3 regions of the Leclercia sp. genome follow, and region 1 is predicted to be linked to each of the others. Evidence: predicted binding sites of a transcription regulator. Region 1 holds the regulator's gene; each other region holds the start of a gene.

What was found. The regulator sigma-54, encoded in region 1, starts transcription at its own class of promoters, with help from an activator protein. The targets are predictions, from matches to a motif close to GTTGGCACANNTTTCGCTNT.
Region 2: the regulator sigma-54 is predicted to act here: its motif matches at 2,587-2,606, upstream of glnA (glutamate--ammonia ligase).
Region 3: the regulator sigma-54 is predicted to act here: its motif matches at 1,681-1,700, upstream of V7Q49_RS09640 (amino acid ABC transporter substrate-binding protein).

The regions. Positions count from the first base shown of each region.
Region 1 covers NZ_DAIQCE010000006.1:113,943-118,179, forward strand. Annotated here, with positions in the region: gene lptC (LPS export ABC transporter periplasmic protein LptC) at 1-426, shown strand, start outside; gene lptA (lipopolysaccharide ABC transporter substrate-binding protein LptA) at 395-949, shown strand; gene lptB (LPS export ABC transporter ATP-binding protein) at 956-1,681, shown strand; gene rpoN (RNA polymerase factor sigma-54) at 1,729-3,162, shown strand; gene hpf (ribosome hibernation promoting factor) at 3,185-3,472, shown strand; gene ptsN (PTS IIA-like nitrogen regulatory protein PtsN) at 3,555-4,046, shown strand; gene rapZ (RNase adapter RapZ) at 4,092-4,237, shown strand, end outside.
Region 2 covers NZ_DAIQCE010000012.1:12,894-17,130, forward strand. Annotated here, with positions in the region: gene glnL (nitrogen regulation protein NR(II)) at 1-891, opposite strand, end outside; gene glnA (glutamate--ammonia ligase) at 1,080-2,489, opposite strand; gene typA (ribosome-dependent GTPase TypA) at 2,879-4,237, shown strand, end outside.
Region 3 covers NZ_DAIQCE010000002.1:66,676-70,912, forward strand. Annotated here, with positions in the region: gene corC (CNNM family magnesium/cobalt transport protein CorC) at 1-29, shown strand, start outside; gene lnt (apolipoprotein N-acyltransferase) at 35-1,573, shown strand; gene V7Q49_RS09640 (amino acid ABC transporter substrate-binding protein) at 1,973-2,881, shown strand; gene gltJ (glutamate/aspartate ABC transporter permease GltJ) at 3,040-3,780, shown strand; gene gltK (glutamate/aspartate ABC transporter permease GltK) at 3,780-4,237, shown strand, end outside.

The DNA of each region.
Region 1 (4,237 bases):
GTCTATAGCCCGGAAGGCGCGTTGAATTATCGCCTTATCGCTCAGCACGTTGAGTATTTTTCCGAACAGGGTGTCTCCTGGTTTACCCAACCGGTGATGACCACGTTTGATGTCAATAAAATTCCGACATGGTCGATTAAATCAGACCGGGCAAAACTGACGAATGACCGTATGCTTTATCTGTATGGTCATGTTGAGGTGAATGCGCTGACCGCAGACTCACAGCTGCGCAAAATCACAACCGATAACGCACAGATTAACCTTGTGACTCAGGATGTCACGTCGCAGGATCTGGTCACGCTATACGGCACAACATTTAATTCCAGCGGTCTGAGAATGCGCGGGAACTTACGCAGCAAGAACGCAGAGCTGATTGAAAAGGTTAGAACCTCCTATGAAATTCCAAGCAAACAAACTCAGCCTTAAATTTATTATTGCCAGCGCGATGCTGGCCGTCAGCCTGCCTGCGCTTGCTGTGACGGGTGATACCGAGCAGCCGATTCATATCGAATCCGATACGCAGTCGCTCGATATGCAGGGCAACGTAGTGACCTTTACCGGCAATGTTGTCGTGACCCAGGGCACCATCAAAATCAACGCCGATAAGGTAGTGGTGACGCGTCCAGGCGGGGAAGACGGTAAAGAAATTATCGATGGCTACGGTAACCCGGCCACCTTCTACCAGATGCAGGACAACGGCAAACCGGTGAAGGGCCACGCCTCCCAGATGCATTACGAGCTGGCGAAAGACTTCGTGATACTGACCGGCAAGGCGTACCTGGAGCAGCTCGACAGCAACATCACGGGCGATAAGATCACCTATCTGGTGAAAGAGCAAAAAATGCAGGCCTTCAGTGAAAAAGGCAAACGCGTGACGACCGTCCTGGTTCCATCACAGCTGCAGGACAAAAATAACAATCAGGCCCCGGCACAGAAAAAGAGTAACTAATTCGTTATGGCAACATTAACTGCAAAGAATCTCGCCAAAGCCTACAAGGGCCGTCGCGTAGTGGAAGATGTCAGTTTGACCGTCAACTCCGGCGAAATTGTCGGCCTGTTGGGTCCTAACGGTGCGGGTAAAACCACTACCTTTTATATGGTGGTCGGCATTGTGCCGCGCGATGCGGGTAACATCATCATTGATGACGAAGACATCAGCCTGCTGCCCCTTCACGCGCGTGCCCGTCGCGGCATCGGTTATCTGCCGCAGGAAGCCTCCATTTTTCGCCGTCTGAGCGTCTTCGACAACCTGATGGCGGTGCTGCAGATCCGTGACGATTTGACCTCCGAGCAGCGTCAGGATCGCGCCAACGAGCTAATGGAAGAGTTCCATATCGAACATCTGCGCGACAGCCTTGGCCAGGCGCTCTCCGGTGGTGAACGCCGCCGTGTGGAAATTGCCCGTGCGCTGGCGGCCAACCCGAAATTCATCCTGCTTGATGAACCGTTTGCGGGCGTTGACCCGATTTCGGTTATCGACATCAAAAGGATTATTGAGCATCTGCGCGACAGCGGCCTGGGGGTTCTGATCACCGACCACAACGTGCGCGAGACGCTGGCGGTCTGTGAACGAGCTTACATCGTCAGCCAGGGCCATCTTATTGCCCACGGTACCCCGCAGCAGATCCTCGAAGACGATCATGTTAAGCGCGTGTATCTTGGGGAAGACTTCAGACTCTGATAGGGTAGAAGTACAGTCTCGCCTAAACGGAGAAAAATGCTCTGAACATGAAGCAAGGTTTGCAATTAAGGCTCAGCCAACAGCTGGCAATGACGCCGCAGTTACAACAGGCCATTCGTCTGTTGCAGCTGTCGACGCTAGAACTTCAGCAGGAGCTGCAGCAAGCGCTGGACAGCAATCCCCTGCTTGAGCAAACCGATCTTCACGACGAGGTAGAAACGCAGCAAACCCAGGACAACGAAACGCTCGACAGCGTTGACGCGCTGGAGCAAAAAGAGATGCCTGACGAGCTGCCTCTCGATGCCAGCTGGGATGAGATCTACACCGCCGGCACGCCGTCAGGCACGCGCGCAGACTATCAGGATGACGAATTGCCGGTGTATCAGGGCGAAACCACCCAGTCACTACAGGATTACCTGATGTGGCAGGTGGAGCTGACGCCGTTTTCCGATACCGATCGCGCCATCGCCACCTCCATTGTCGATGCCGTCGATGAAACCGGCTATTTGACCGTGTCGCTGGACGACATTCTGGAAAGTATCGGTGATGATGAGATCGACCCTGAAGAGGTCGAAGCGGTTCTCAAGCGCGTTCAGCGTTTTGATCCGATCGGCGTCGCGGCACGGGATTTACGTGACTGCCTGCTGATTCAACTTTCTCAGTTCGTCAAAGAGACGCCGTGGCTGGAAGAGGCTCGCCTGATCGTCAGCGAACATCTGGATCTGCTGGCCAATCACGACTTCCGCTCGTTGATGCGCGTCACGCGGCTGAAAGAAGAGATCCTGAAAGAAGCGGTTAATCTGATTCAGTCGCTGGACCCGCGTCCGGGGCAGTCCATCCAGACCAGCGAGCCCGAGTACGTCATCCCCGACGTGCTGGTGCGCAAGCATAACGGCCTGTGGACCGTGGAACTCAATTCCGACAGCATCCCGCGCCTGCAAATAAATCAGCAGTACGCCTCGATGTGCACCAGCTCGCGTAACGACTCGGATAACCAGTTTATCCGCAGTAATCTGCAGGAGGCGCGCTGGCTAATCAAAAGCCTCGAGAGCCGCAATGATACCCTGCTGCGCGTCAGCCGCTGCATCGTAGAGCAGCAGCAGGCGTTTTTTGAGCAGGGTGAAGAGTTTATGAAGCCGATGGTGCTGGCCGATATCGCCCAGGCCGTCGAGATGCATGAATCGACGATTTCCCGCGTGACGACGCAGAAGTATCTGCACAGTCCGCGCGGTATTTTTGAGCTTAAGTATTTTTTCTCCAGCCATGTCAGTACCGAAGGCGGCGGCGAAGCCTCGTCGACGGCCATCCGGGCGCTGGTGAAAAAATTGATCGCCGCGGAGAACCCCGCGAAACCACTGAGCGACAGTAAGTTAACCACCATGCTGTCCGATCAAGGTATCATGGTGGCACGCCGCACTGTTGCGAAGTATCGAGAGTCTTTATCCATTCCGCCGTCAAACCAGCGTAAACAACTGGTCTGACACAACCGATAAGGAAGACACTATGCAGCTCAACATCACTGGACACAACGTCGAAATCACTGAGGCCCTGCGCGAATTTGTGAACGCAAAATTCGCCAAGCTTGAGCAGTATTTCGAGAGGATCAATCAGGTCTACATTGTGTTAAAAGTGGAAAAAGTGACTCATATCTCGGATGCGACCCTGCATGTTAACGGAGGCGAGATCCATGCCAGTGCGGAAGGACAAGACATGTATGCGGCTATCGACGGCTTGATTGACAAGCTGGCACGACAGCTAAACAAACATAAAGATAAACTGAAACAACACTAATTGTCCGGGCAGTTAACGGGTGCAGGATGGCCTGTTGTGAAACACAACGGGCCCTTTGTACAGTTAGCGCTTAGGTGAAATTATGATGAATAACGATTCAACTCTACAACTGAGCAGTGTCCTTAATCAGGAATGTACCCGCAGTGCCGTTCACTGCCAGAGCAAAAAACGTGCGCTGGAGATCATCAGTGAACTGGCCGCAAAACAGCTGAGCCTGCCACCGCAAGTGGTATTTGAAGCGATCCTGACCCGCGAAAAAATGGGCAGTACCGGCATCGGCAACGGCATCGCCATTCCCCATGGCAAACTTGAAGAGGATACTCTGCGCGCTGTAGGCGTGTTTGTTCAGCTGGAAACACCTATCGCCTTTGATGCCATTGATAACCAGCCTGTCGATTTGCTGTTTGCCCTGCTGGTGCCAGCCGATCAGACCAAAACGCATTTGCACACCCTCTCGCTGGTGGCTAAACGTCTGGCGGATAAAACCATCTGTCGCCGTTTACGCGCGGCACAAAGCGATGAGGAGCTTTATCAAATCATTACGGAAACGGAAGGCAATCAGGATGATGCGTAATCGGGTGATGGCTTTGACATCTGTAGTCCTGAGGAGAAACGGTACATGGTGCTGATGATCGTCAGCGGTCGTTCGGGATCCGGGAAATCGGTCGCCCTGCGAGCGCTGGAAGATATGGGCTTTTACTGCGTCGATAACCTGCCGGTGGTACTGCTGCCCGAGCTGGCTAAATCGCTGGCCGATCGGCAGAT
Region 2 (4,237 bases), on a different contig from region 1:
CTGTAAATGGGAGGGGATGCCCGGGCCGTTATCTTCCACGTCGATGCGGGCCGCCAGACGGTAGCGCGTCCCGTGCAGGGTGAGCTGAAACGCGGTGCGGGTACGCAGAATAATTTCTCCGCCATCCGCCCCTAATGCCTGCAGGGCATTGCGCACGATGTTCAGCAGCACCTGTTCAATCTGGTCGGGATCGTGCGGCAGTTCCGGCAGACTCGGATCGTAATCCCGAATCAGCCTGACGTTGTCCGGCAACTCCATCGACACCAGTTTGACGACGCGCTCAGCCACCTTGTGGATGCTTTCGGTGACGTGCATCCCGGGCTGCTGTGGGCCTAGCAGGCGATCCACCAGATTGCGCAGGCGATCGGCCTGTTCAATGATGACGTTGGTATATTCCGCCAGCGCCGGATCGGGCAGAGCTTTGGTTAACAGTTGCGCCGCGCCGCGCAGGCCGCCGAGCGGGTTTTTAATCTCATGGGCGAGACCGCGCACCAGGTCGCGGGCTGCAATCTGCTGGGCATGCTGGAGCTGCTCCTGGCTCAGGCGACGCTGATTATCCATCGGTGCCATCTCCAGCAGGATCAGGCCTTCCGGCAGCCGCTGCGCGGTCAGGGAGAGAATATGCGAGCGTCCGTCGATCACCAGCGTGACTTCATTATCGGTAAAGCCTTGTCCTGCCTGCAGGCTCTCCTGCATCAGGCCGATATTCAGAGAAAAATAACTCAACAGCTCGGGTAGCGGCGCGCCAAACAGTTTGCGCGAACTCTGGGCAAGCAGCTGCTGGGCCGCAGGATTGGCGTAATGCACCGCCAGATCGTCGTCGACCAGTAAAATGCTGTTGATAAGAGAATTGAGGATCTGCCCAGCATCGGGCAGCGTGCCAGTTGCCATTCAGCAGTCTCCTGGAGTTGTTTGCACTATTTTAGTGCAGTATAGCGTTTCTGGTTTTAAAAGCGCGTGAGATCAGCGTGTTGGCGGAGAAAAAAGCCCATCCGAAGATGGGCTGAAAAGTTTCCACGGCAACAAAAAAAACGGCTATCAATCTCGCGCGGAAAAAGCCGCGCGACAGGGATTGAAGATTAAACGCTGTAGTACAGTTCGAACTCAACCGGGTGTGGCGTCATGCGAACACGGTCGTTCTCTTCGATACGCAGCGCGATGTAAGCGTCGATCGCTTCATCAGTGAACACGCCGCCAGCAGTCAGGAACTCACGGTCTGCATCCAGCGCGTTCAGTGCTTCTTCCAGAGAACCTGCAACCTGTGGGATCTCTTTCGCTTCTTCTGGCGGCAGGTCATACAGGTTTTTGTCCATGGCTTCGCCCGGGTGGATCTTGTTCTTGATACCGTCAAGACCCGCCATCAGCAGCGCTGCGAAGCACAGGTATGGGTTAGCCGCTGGATCCGGGAAGCGCACTTCGATACGACGTGCTTTCGGAGACGCAACCACCGGGATACGGATAGAAGCAGAACGGTTACGGGCAGAGTACGCCAGCATTACTGGTGCTTCGTAGCCTGGGACCAGACGCTTGTAGGAGTTGGTGGTTGGGTTCGCCAGGGCGTTGATCGCTTTAGCGTGTTTGATAACACCACCGATGTAGTGCAGCGCCTGCTCGGACAGACCGGCATATTTGTCGCCAGAGAACAGGTTAGTCCCGTTTTTGGACAGAGACATGTGGCAGTGCATACCGGAACCGTTGTCACCAAACATTGGTTTTGGCATAAAGGTCGCGGTTTTACCGAAACGGTGCGCAACGTTGTGAACAACGTATTTGTAGATCTGAATTTCGTCCGCTTTCTTGGTCATGGTGTTGAAACGGGTGGCGATTTCGTTCTGGCCAGCAGTCGCAACTTCATGGTGGTGTGCTTCAACAACCAGGCCCATCTCTTCCATGATCAGACACATGGTAGAACGGATGTCCTGTGAAGAGTCGACCGGTGGAACCGGGAAGTAACCGCCTTTAACAGCAGGACGGTGACCTTTGTTACCGCCTTCGTATTTGGTGGAGGAGTTCCATGCGCCTTCGATATCATCGATAGCAACGTGGGAACCGGAAGTGGTCGCACCAAAACGGATGTCGTCGAACAGGAAGAACTCTGGCTCTGGCCCGAACAGAACGGTGTCTGCGATGCCGGTGGAGCGCAGGTACTCTTCAGCGCGTTTAGCGATAGAGCGCGGGTCGCGGTCGTAGCCCTGCAGGGTGCCTGGCTCGAGGATATCGCAACGGATGATCAGGGTAGACTCTTCGAAGAACGGGTCAATGAGCGCAGTGGATGCGTCTGGCATCAGCACCATGTCGGATTCGTTGATACCTTTCCAGCCACCAATCGAGGAGCCGTCAAACATTTTGCCTTCTTCAAAGAATTCGGCATTCACCTGATGAGCAGGAATAGTGACGTGCTGTTCTTTGCCTTTGGTATCGGTGAAGCGCAGATCAACAAACTTCACTTCATGTTCGTTCAGCATCGTCAAAACGTGTTCAGCGGACATACTTAACTCTCCAGATTGGTCATTGTCGTCGTGGTAACGAGGTCTTCAAATTCTGTGTAAGGCAGGCGATGTTGCCTTTGGTTGCCGTATTTTTTATAAAGCGAAATCTGTGCCAACTTTTAAAACACCCCAAAAAGGCGCTATCATGCGCACCATAGTGCAAAAGGGCTGCACCACGATGGTTTTGTTGCACCAGTATAGTGCTTCAATGTGAACATTGAGCACCATATTGGTGCAATTTACGTTAAAGTGCCCTTTTACCGCTCCGTGAAAGCGATCACAAAGCATCTCTGCGATACTTGTTTGCGGGGGATGTTTGTGATCCTGTTTTGTAGTGCGCTTAATCCGTGTACAATAACGCGCTATTTCTAAATGCCTGAGGCAAAGTTGTGATCGAAAATCTGCGTAATATCGCCATCATCGCGCACGTTGACCATGGTAAAACTACCCTGGTTGATAAGCTGCTGCAGCAATCCGGTACGTTCGATGCACGTGCCGAAACTCAAGAACGCGTGATGGACTCCAACGATTTGGAGAAAGAGCGTGGGATTACCATCCTCGCTAAAAACACCGCTATCAAATGGAATGACTACCGTATCAACATCGTTGATACCCCGGGGCACGCCGACTTCGGTGGTGAAGTTGAACGTGTAATGTCCATGGTCGATTCCGTGCTGCTGGTCGTTGACGCAATGGATGGCCCAATGCCGCAGACGCGCTTCGTAACCAAGAAGGCATTTGCCCATGGTCTGAAGCCAATCGTGGTTATCAACAAAGTTGACCGCCCTGGCGCGCGTCCTGACTGGGTTGTTGATCAGGTCTTCGACCTGTTCGTTAACCTCGACGCAACCGACGAGCAGCTGGACTTCCCTATCGTTTACGCTTCTGCGCTGAACGGTATCGCGGGTCTGGACCACGAAGACATGGCTGAAGACATGACCCCGCTGTACCAGGCGATTGTTGACCGTGTTCCTGCGCCGAACGTTGACGTTGAAGGCACTCTGCAGATGCAGATCTCTCAGCTCGACTACAACAACTATGTTGGCGTTATCGGCATTGGTCGTATCAAGCGCGGTAAAGTGAAGCCTAACCAGCAGGTCACTATCATCGATAGCGAAGGCAAAACCCGTAACGGTAAAGTCGGTAAAGTACTGACTCACCTGGGCCTTGAGCGTATCGAGAGCGACATTGCTGAAGCTGGCGACATCATCGCGATCACCGGTCTGGGCGAGCTGAACATCTCCGACACCATTTGCGATACGCAAGCGGTTGAAGCGCTGCCAGCCCTGTCTGTTGATGAACCGACCGTAACCATGTTCTTCAACGTCAACACCTCTCCGTTCTGTGGTAAAGAAGGTAAGTTCGTTACCTCTCGTCAGATCCTTGACCGCCTGAACAAAGAGCTGGTGCACAACGTTGCGCTGCGCGTTGAAGAAACCCCGGATGCGGATGCGTTCCGTGTATCGGGTCGTGGTGAGCTGCACCTGTCTGTTCTGATCGAGAACATGCGTCGTGAAGGTTTCGAGATGGCGGTTTCCCGTCCGAAAGTAATCTTCCGCGAAATCGACGGCCGTAAACAAGAGCCGTTCGAAAACGTAACGCTGGACGTCGAAGAGCAACACCAGGGTTCTGTCATGCAGGCACTGGGTGAGCGTAAAGGCGACCTGAAAAACATGAATCCAGATGGCAAAGGCCGCGTACGTCTCGACTACGTGATCCCAAGCCGTGGCCTGATCGGCTTCCGTTCA
Region 3 (4,237 bases), on a different contig from region 1:
ACGCTCCGCAACCCACACTGGATGATTGATTTAAATGGCATTTGCCCCACTGCTTGAACGCCAGCGCATACGTCTGCTGCTGGCGCTGATCCTCGGAGCCAGCGGTACGCTGGCTTTTTCCCCTTATGACTTCTGGCCTGCCGCCCTCCTCTCTCTGATGGGGCTTCAGGGGCTGACGCTTAACCGACGCCCTGTACAGGCGGCGGCGATTGGCTATGTCTGGGGCCTGGGCCTGTTTGGCTCCGGTATTAACTGGGTTTACGTCAGTATCGCGCAATTTGGCGGTATGCCAGGTCCGGTAAATGTCTTCCTCGTGGTGCTGCTGGCGGCCTACCTCTCGCTCTATACCGGTCTGTTTGCCGGTATTTTGTCGCGCCTGTGGCCGAAAACCAGCTGGCTGCGGGTGGCGATTGCTGCGCCGGTGGTCTGGCAGCTCACCGAGTTTTTGCGCGGCTGGGTGTTGACCGGCTTCCCCTGGCTGCAGTTTGGCTACAGCCAGATCGACGGCCCGCTGAAAGGGCTGGCGCCGGTGATGGGCGTCGAGGCAATCAACTTCCTGCTGATGGTGGTGAGCGGCCTGCTGGTGCTGGCGCTGGTGCAGCGCAACTGGCGTCCGCTGGCGGCGGCGCTGATCCTCTTTGCCCTGCCTTTCCCGCTGCGTTATATCCAGTGGTTTACCCTTGAGCCAGAACGCGCCACCCAGGTGTCGATGGTGCAGGGTAATATTCCCCAGTCGCTGAAATGGGATGAAGGTCAGCTGATCAACACCCTGAAAATTTATCTGGATGCCACCCAGAAAGAGATGGGCAAATCCCAGCTGATTATCTGGCCGGAGTCGGCGATCCCGGATCTGGAGATTAACCAGCAGCGTTTTCTCGGCATGATGGACGATCTGCTGCGCGCCCGTGACACCACCCTGATCACCGGGATCGTGGATGCGCGTCTGAACAAGCAGAACCGTTACGACACTTACAACACCATCATCACGCTGGGGAAAGATAACCCTTACAGCTATGAGTCGACCAACCGCTACAACAAAAATCACCTGGTGCCTTTTGGTGAGTTTGTCCCGCTGGAGTCGATTCTGCGTCCGCTGGCGCCGTTCTTCGATCTGCCGATGTCCTCGTTTAGCCGGGGCCCCTACGTTCAGCCTCAGCTCAGCGCTCACGGCTTCCTGCTGACCGCCGCCATTTGCTACGAGATCATCCTCGGCGAGCAGGTTCGGGATAATTTCCGGCCGAACACCGACTATCTGCTGACCATCTCTAACGATGCCTGGTTTGGTAAGTCCATCGGTCCGTGGCAGCACTTCCAGATGGCGCGCATGCGCTCTCTGGAGCTGGCACGCCCGCTGCTGCGCAGCACCAACAACGGCATTACCGCCGTGATCGGTCCGCAGGGCGAAATTCAGGCTATGCTCCCGCAGTTTACCCGCGACGTGCTGACGGCGAAGGTCACCCCGACGACCGGGCTGACGCCTTACGCCCGTACCGGCAACTGGCCGCTGTGGATCCTGACCGCGCTGTTCGGCTTTGGTGCCGTGCTGATGAGCCTTCGTCAGCGTAGTAAGTAATTCGCCCCCTCACCTCTTTGCCCGGCGGCGCTACGCTTGCCGGGCCTACGGTTTTGTAGGCCGGGTAAGGCGCAGCCGCCACCCGGCAACTTCCTCAGACTTTCATTTCTGGCACGCCTATTGCTTTGTTTATTCTCGTAAACGCGATTTGGCTTAACGTGCAACCTGGTCGCACCAGCATAGTTCGCCGGTAGCACCGAAACGGTGCAACGGAAGATTTATGCCTCTGAATGGTGCGGCGCGCTTCGCAAAAATAAACAATAACGCAGCAAAATCTTTACATTAAGCCAGACTAAATGTTAACAAACACGTATAACACTGCACTCGTATCGCGCGAGCTATAACAACATCACACCGAATATCAATGCGCACCTGACGCTGATAAAAAAGGAGTTGGATATGCAATTACGTAAACTGGCCACAGCAATGCTGGTAATGGGATTGTCCGCAGGCGTCGTGCACGCTGAAGATGCTGCCCCGGCAGCGGGCGGTACCCTGGAAAAGATCGCTAAAAACGGCGTGATTGTGGTCGGCCACCGTGAATCTTCTGTTCCGTTCTCATACTACGACAACACGCAAAAAGTCGTGGGTTACTCTCAGGATTACTCCAACGCCATCGTTGACGCGGTGAAGAAGAAGCTCAATAAACCGGATCTGGAAGTGAAGCTGATCCCAATCACTTCACAAAACCGTATCCCGCTGCTGCAAAACGGCACTTTCGATTTTGAGTGTGGTTCCACCACCAACAACCTTGAGCGTCAGAAACAGGCTGCCTTCTCCGATACCATCTTCGTGGTGGGCACCCGTCTGCTGACCAAAAAAGGCGGCGAGATTAAAGACTTCGACGACCTGAAAGGCAAAGCGGTAGTCGTGACCTCTGGTACCACCTCTGAAGTGCTGCTGCACAAGCTGAACGAAGAGAAGAAAATGGACATGCGCATCATCAGCGCCAAAGACCACGGTGACTCTTTCCGTACCCTGGAGAGCGGTCGCGCGGTGGCGTTTATGATGGATGATGCCCTGCTGGCCGGTGAGCGTGCAAAAGCGAAGAAACCGGACAACTGGGAAATCGTCGGCACCGCGCAATCTAAAGAGGCCTATGGCTGCATGATGCGTAAAGACGACGCGGAATTTAAGAAACTGGTCGATGACACCATCGCTCAGGTTCAGACCTCCGGCGACGCGGAAAAATGGTTCGATAAGTGGTTCAAGAACCCAATCCCACCAAAAAATCTGAACATGAACTTTGAGCTGTCTGACGACATGAAGGCACTGTTTAAAGAACCGAATGACAAGGCACTTAACTAATTAGAACCATTAAGGGGCGGGATCTCCTGCCCTCTCGATTGTCGGGAAGCGCGGACAGACTAAACGTTGAGTGGTCGTTCCCCACTCAGCGCGAACATTAAAGCTTCTCACCAATCTTCGAGGGTAGCGCTGCTACCCTTTTTTTTCTGGAGTTTATTATGTCAATCGACTGGAACTGGGGCATTTTTCTGCAGCAAGCCCCGTTCGGCAACACCACCTATCTTGGCTGGCTGTGGAGCGGTTTTCAGGTCACGGTCGCACTGTCGATCACGGCATGGATCATCGCCTTTCTCGTCGGCTCGCTGTTCGGTATTTTACGTACCGTGCCTAACCGTTTTCTCTCTTCGCTGGGAACCTGCTACGTCGAATTGTTCCGTAACGTTCCGTTAATCGTGCAGTTCTTTACCTGGTACCTGGTTATCCCGGAACTGCTGCCGGAAGATATCGGCATGTGGTTCAAGTCTGAGCTGGATCCTAACGTTCAGTTCTTTATCTCCTCCATGCTCTGCCTGGGTCTGTTCACCGCCGCCCGCGTGTGCGAGCAGGTGCGCGCGGCGATCCAGTCCCTTCCTCGCGGCCAGAAAAACGCAGCCCTGGCGATGGGCCTGACGTTACCGCAGGCCTACCGCTATGTGCTGCTGCCGAATGCCTATCGCGTGATTGTGCCGCCGATGACCTCGGAGATGATGAACCTGGTGAAGAACTCGGCCATCGCCTCCACCATTGGTCTGGTCGATATGGCCGCGCAGGCGGGCAAGCTGCTCGATTACTCCGCGCACGCGTGGGAATCCTTCACCGCCATTACCCTGGCGTATGTGCTGATTAATGCCGTGATTATGCTGGTGATGAACCTGGTCGAACGTAAAATTCGCCTGCCGGGCAATCTGGGGGGCAAATAATGTACGAGTTTGACTGGAGTTCCATTGTTCCTTCCATGCCCTACCTGATTGATGGCCTGATCGTCACCCTGAAGATCACCCTGACGGCGATAATTATCGGGATTGTCTGGGGCACCCTGCTGGCGGTAATGCGCCTGTCGAGTTTCAAACCTGTCGCCTGGTTTGCCACCGCTTACGTCAACGTGTTTCGTTCTATCCCGCTGGTGATGGTGTTGCTGTGGTTCTACCTGATCGTACCTGGGCTGCTGCAGGATGTGCTTGGCCTGTCGCCGAAATCCGATATCCGCCTGATCTCAGCGATGGTGGCCTTCTCGATGTTTGAGGCGGCCTACTACTCAGAAATAATCCGCGCCGGGATCCAGAGTATCTCCCGCGGACAGTCCAGCGCCGCACTGGCGCTAGGCATGACCCACTGGCAGTCGATGAAGCTCATCATTCTGCCGCAGGCGTTCCGCGC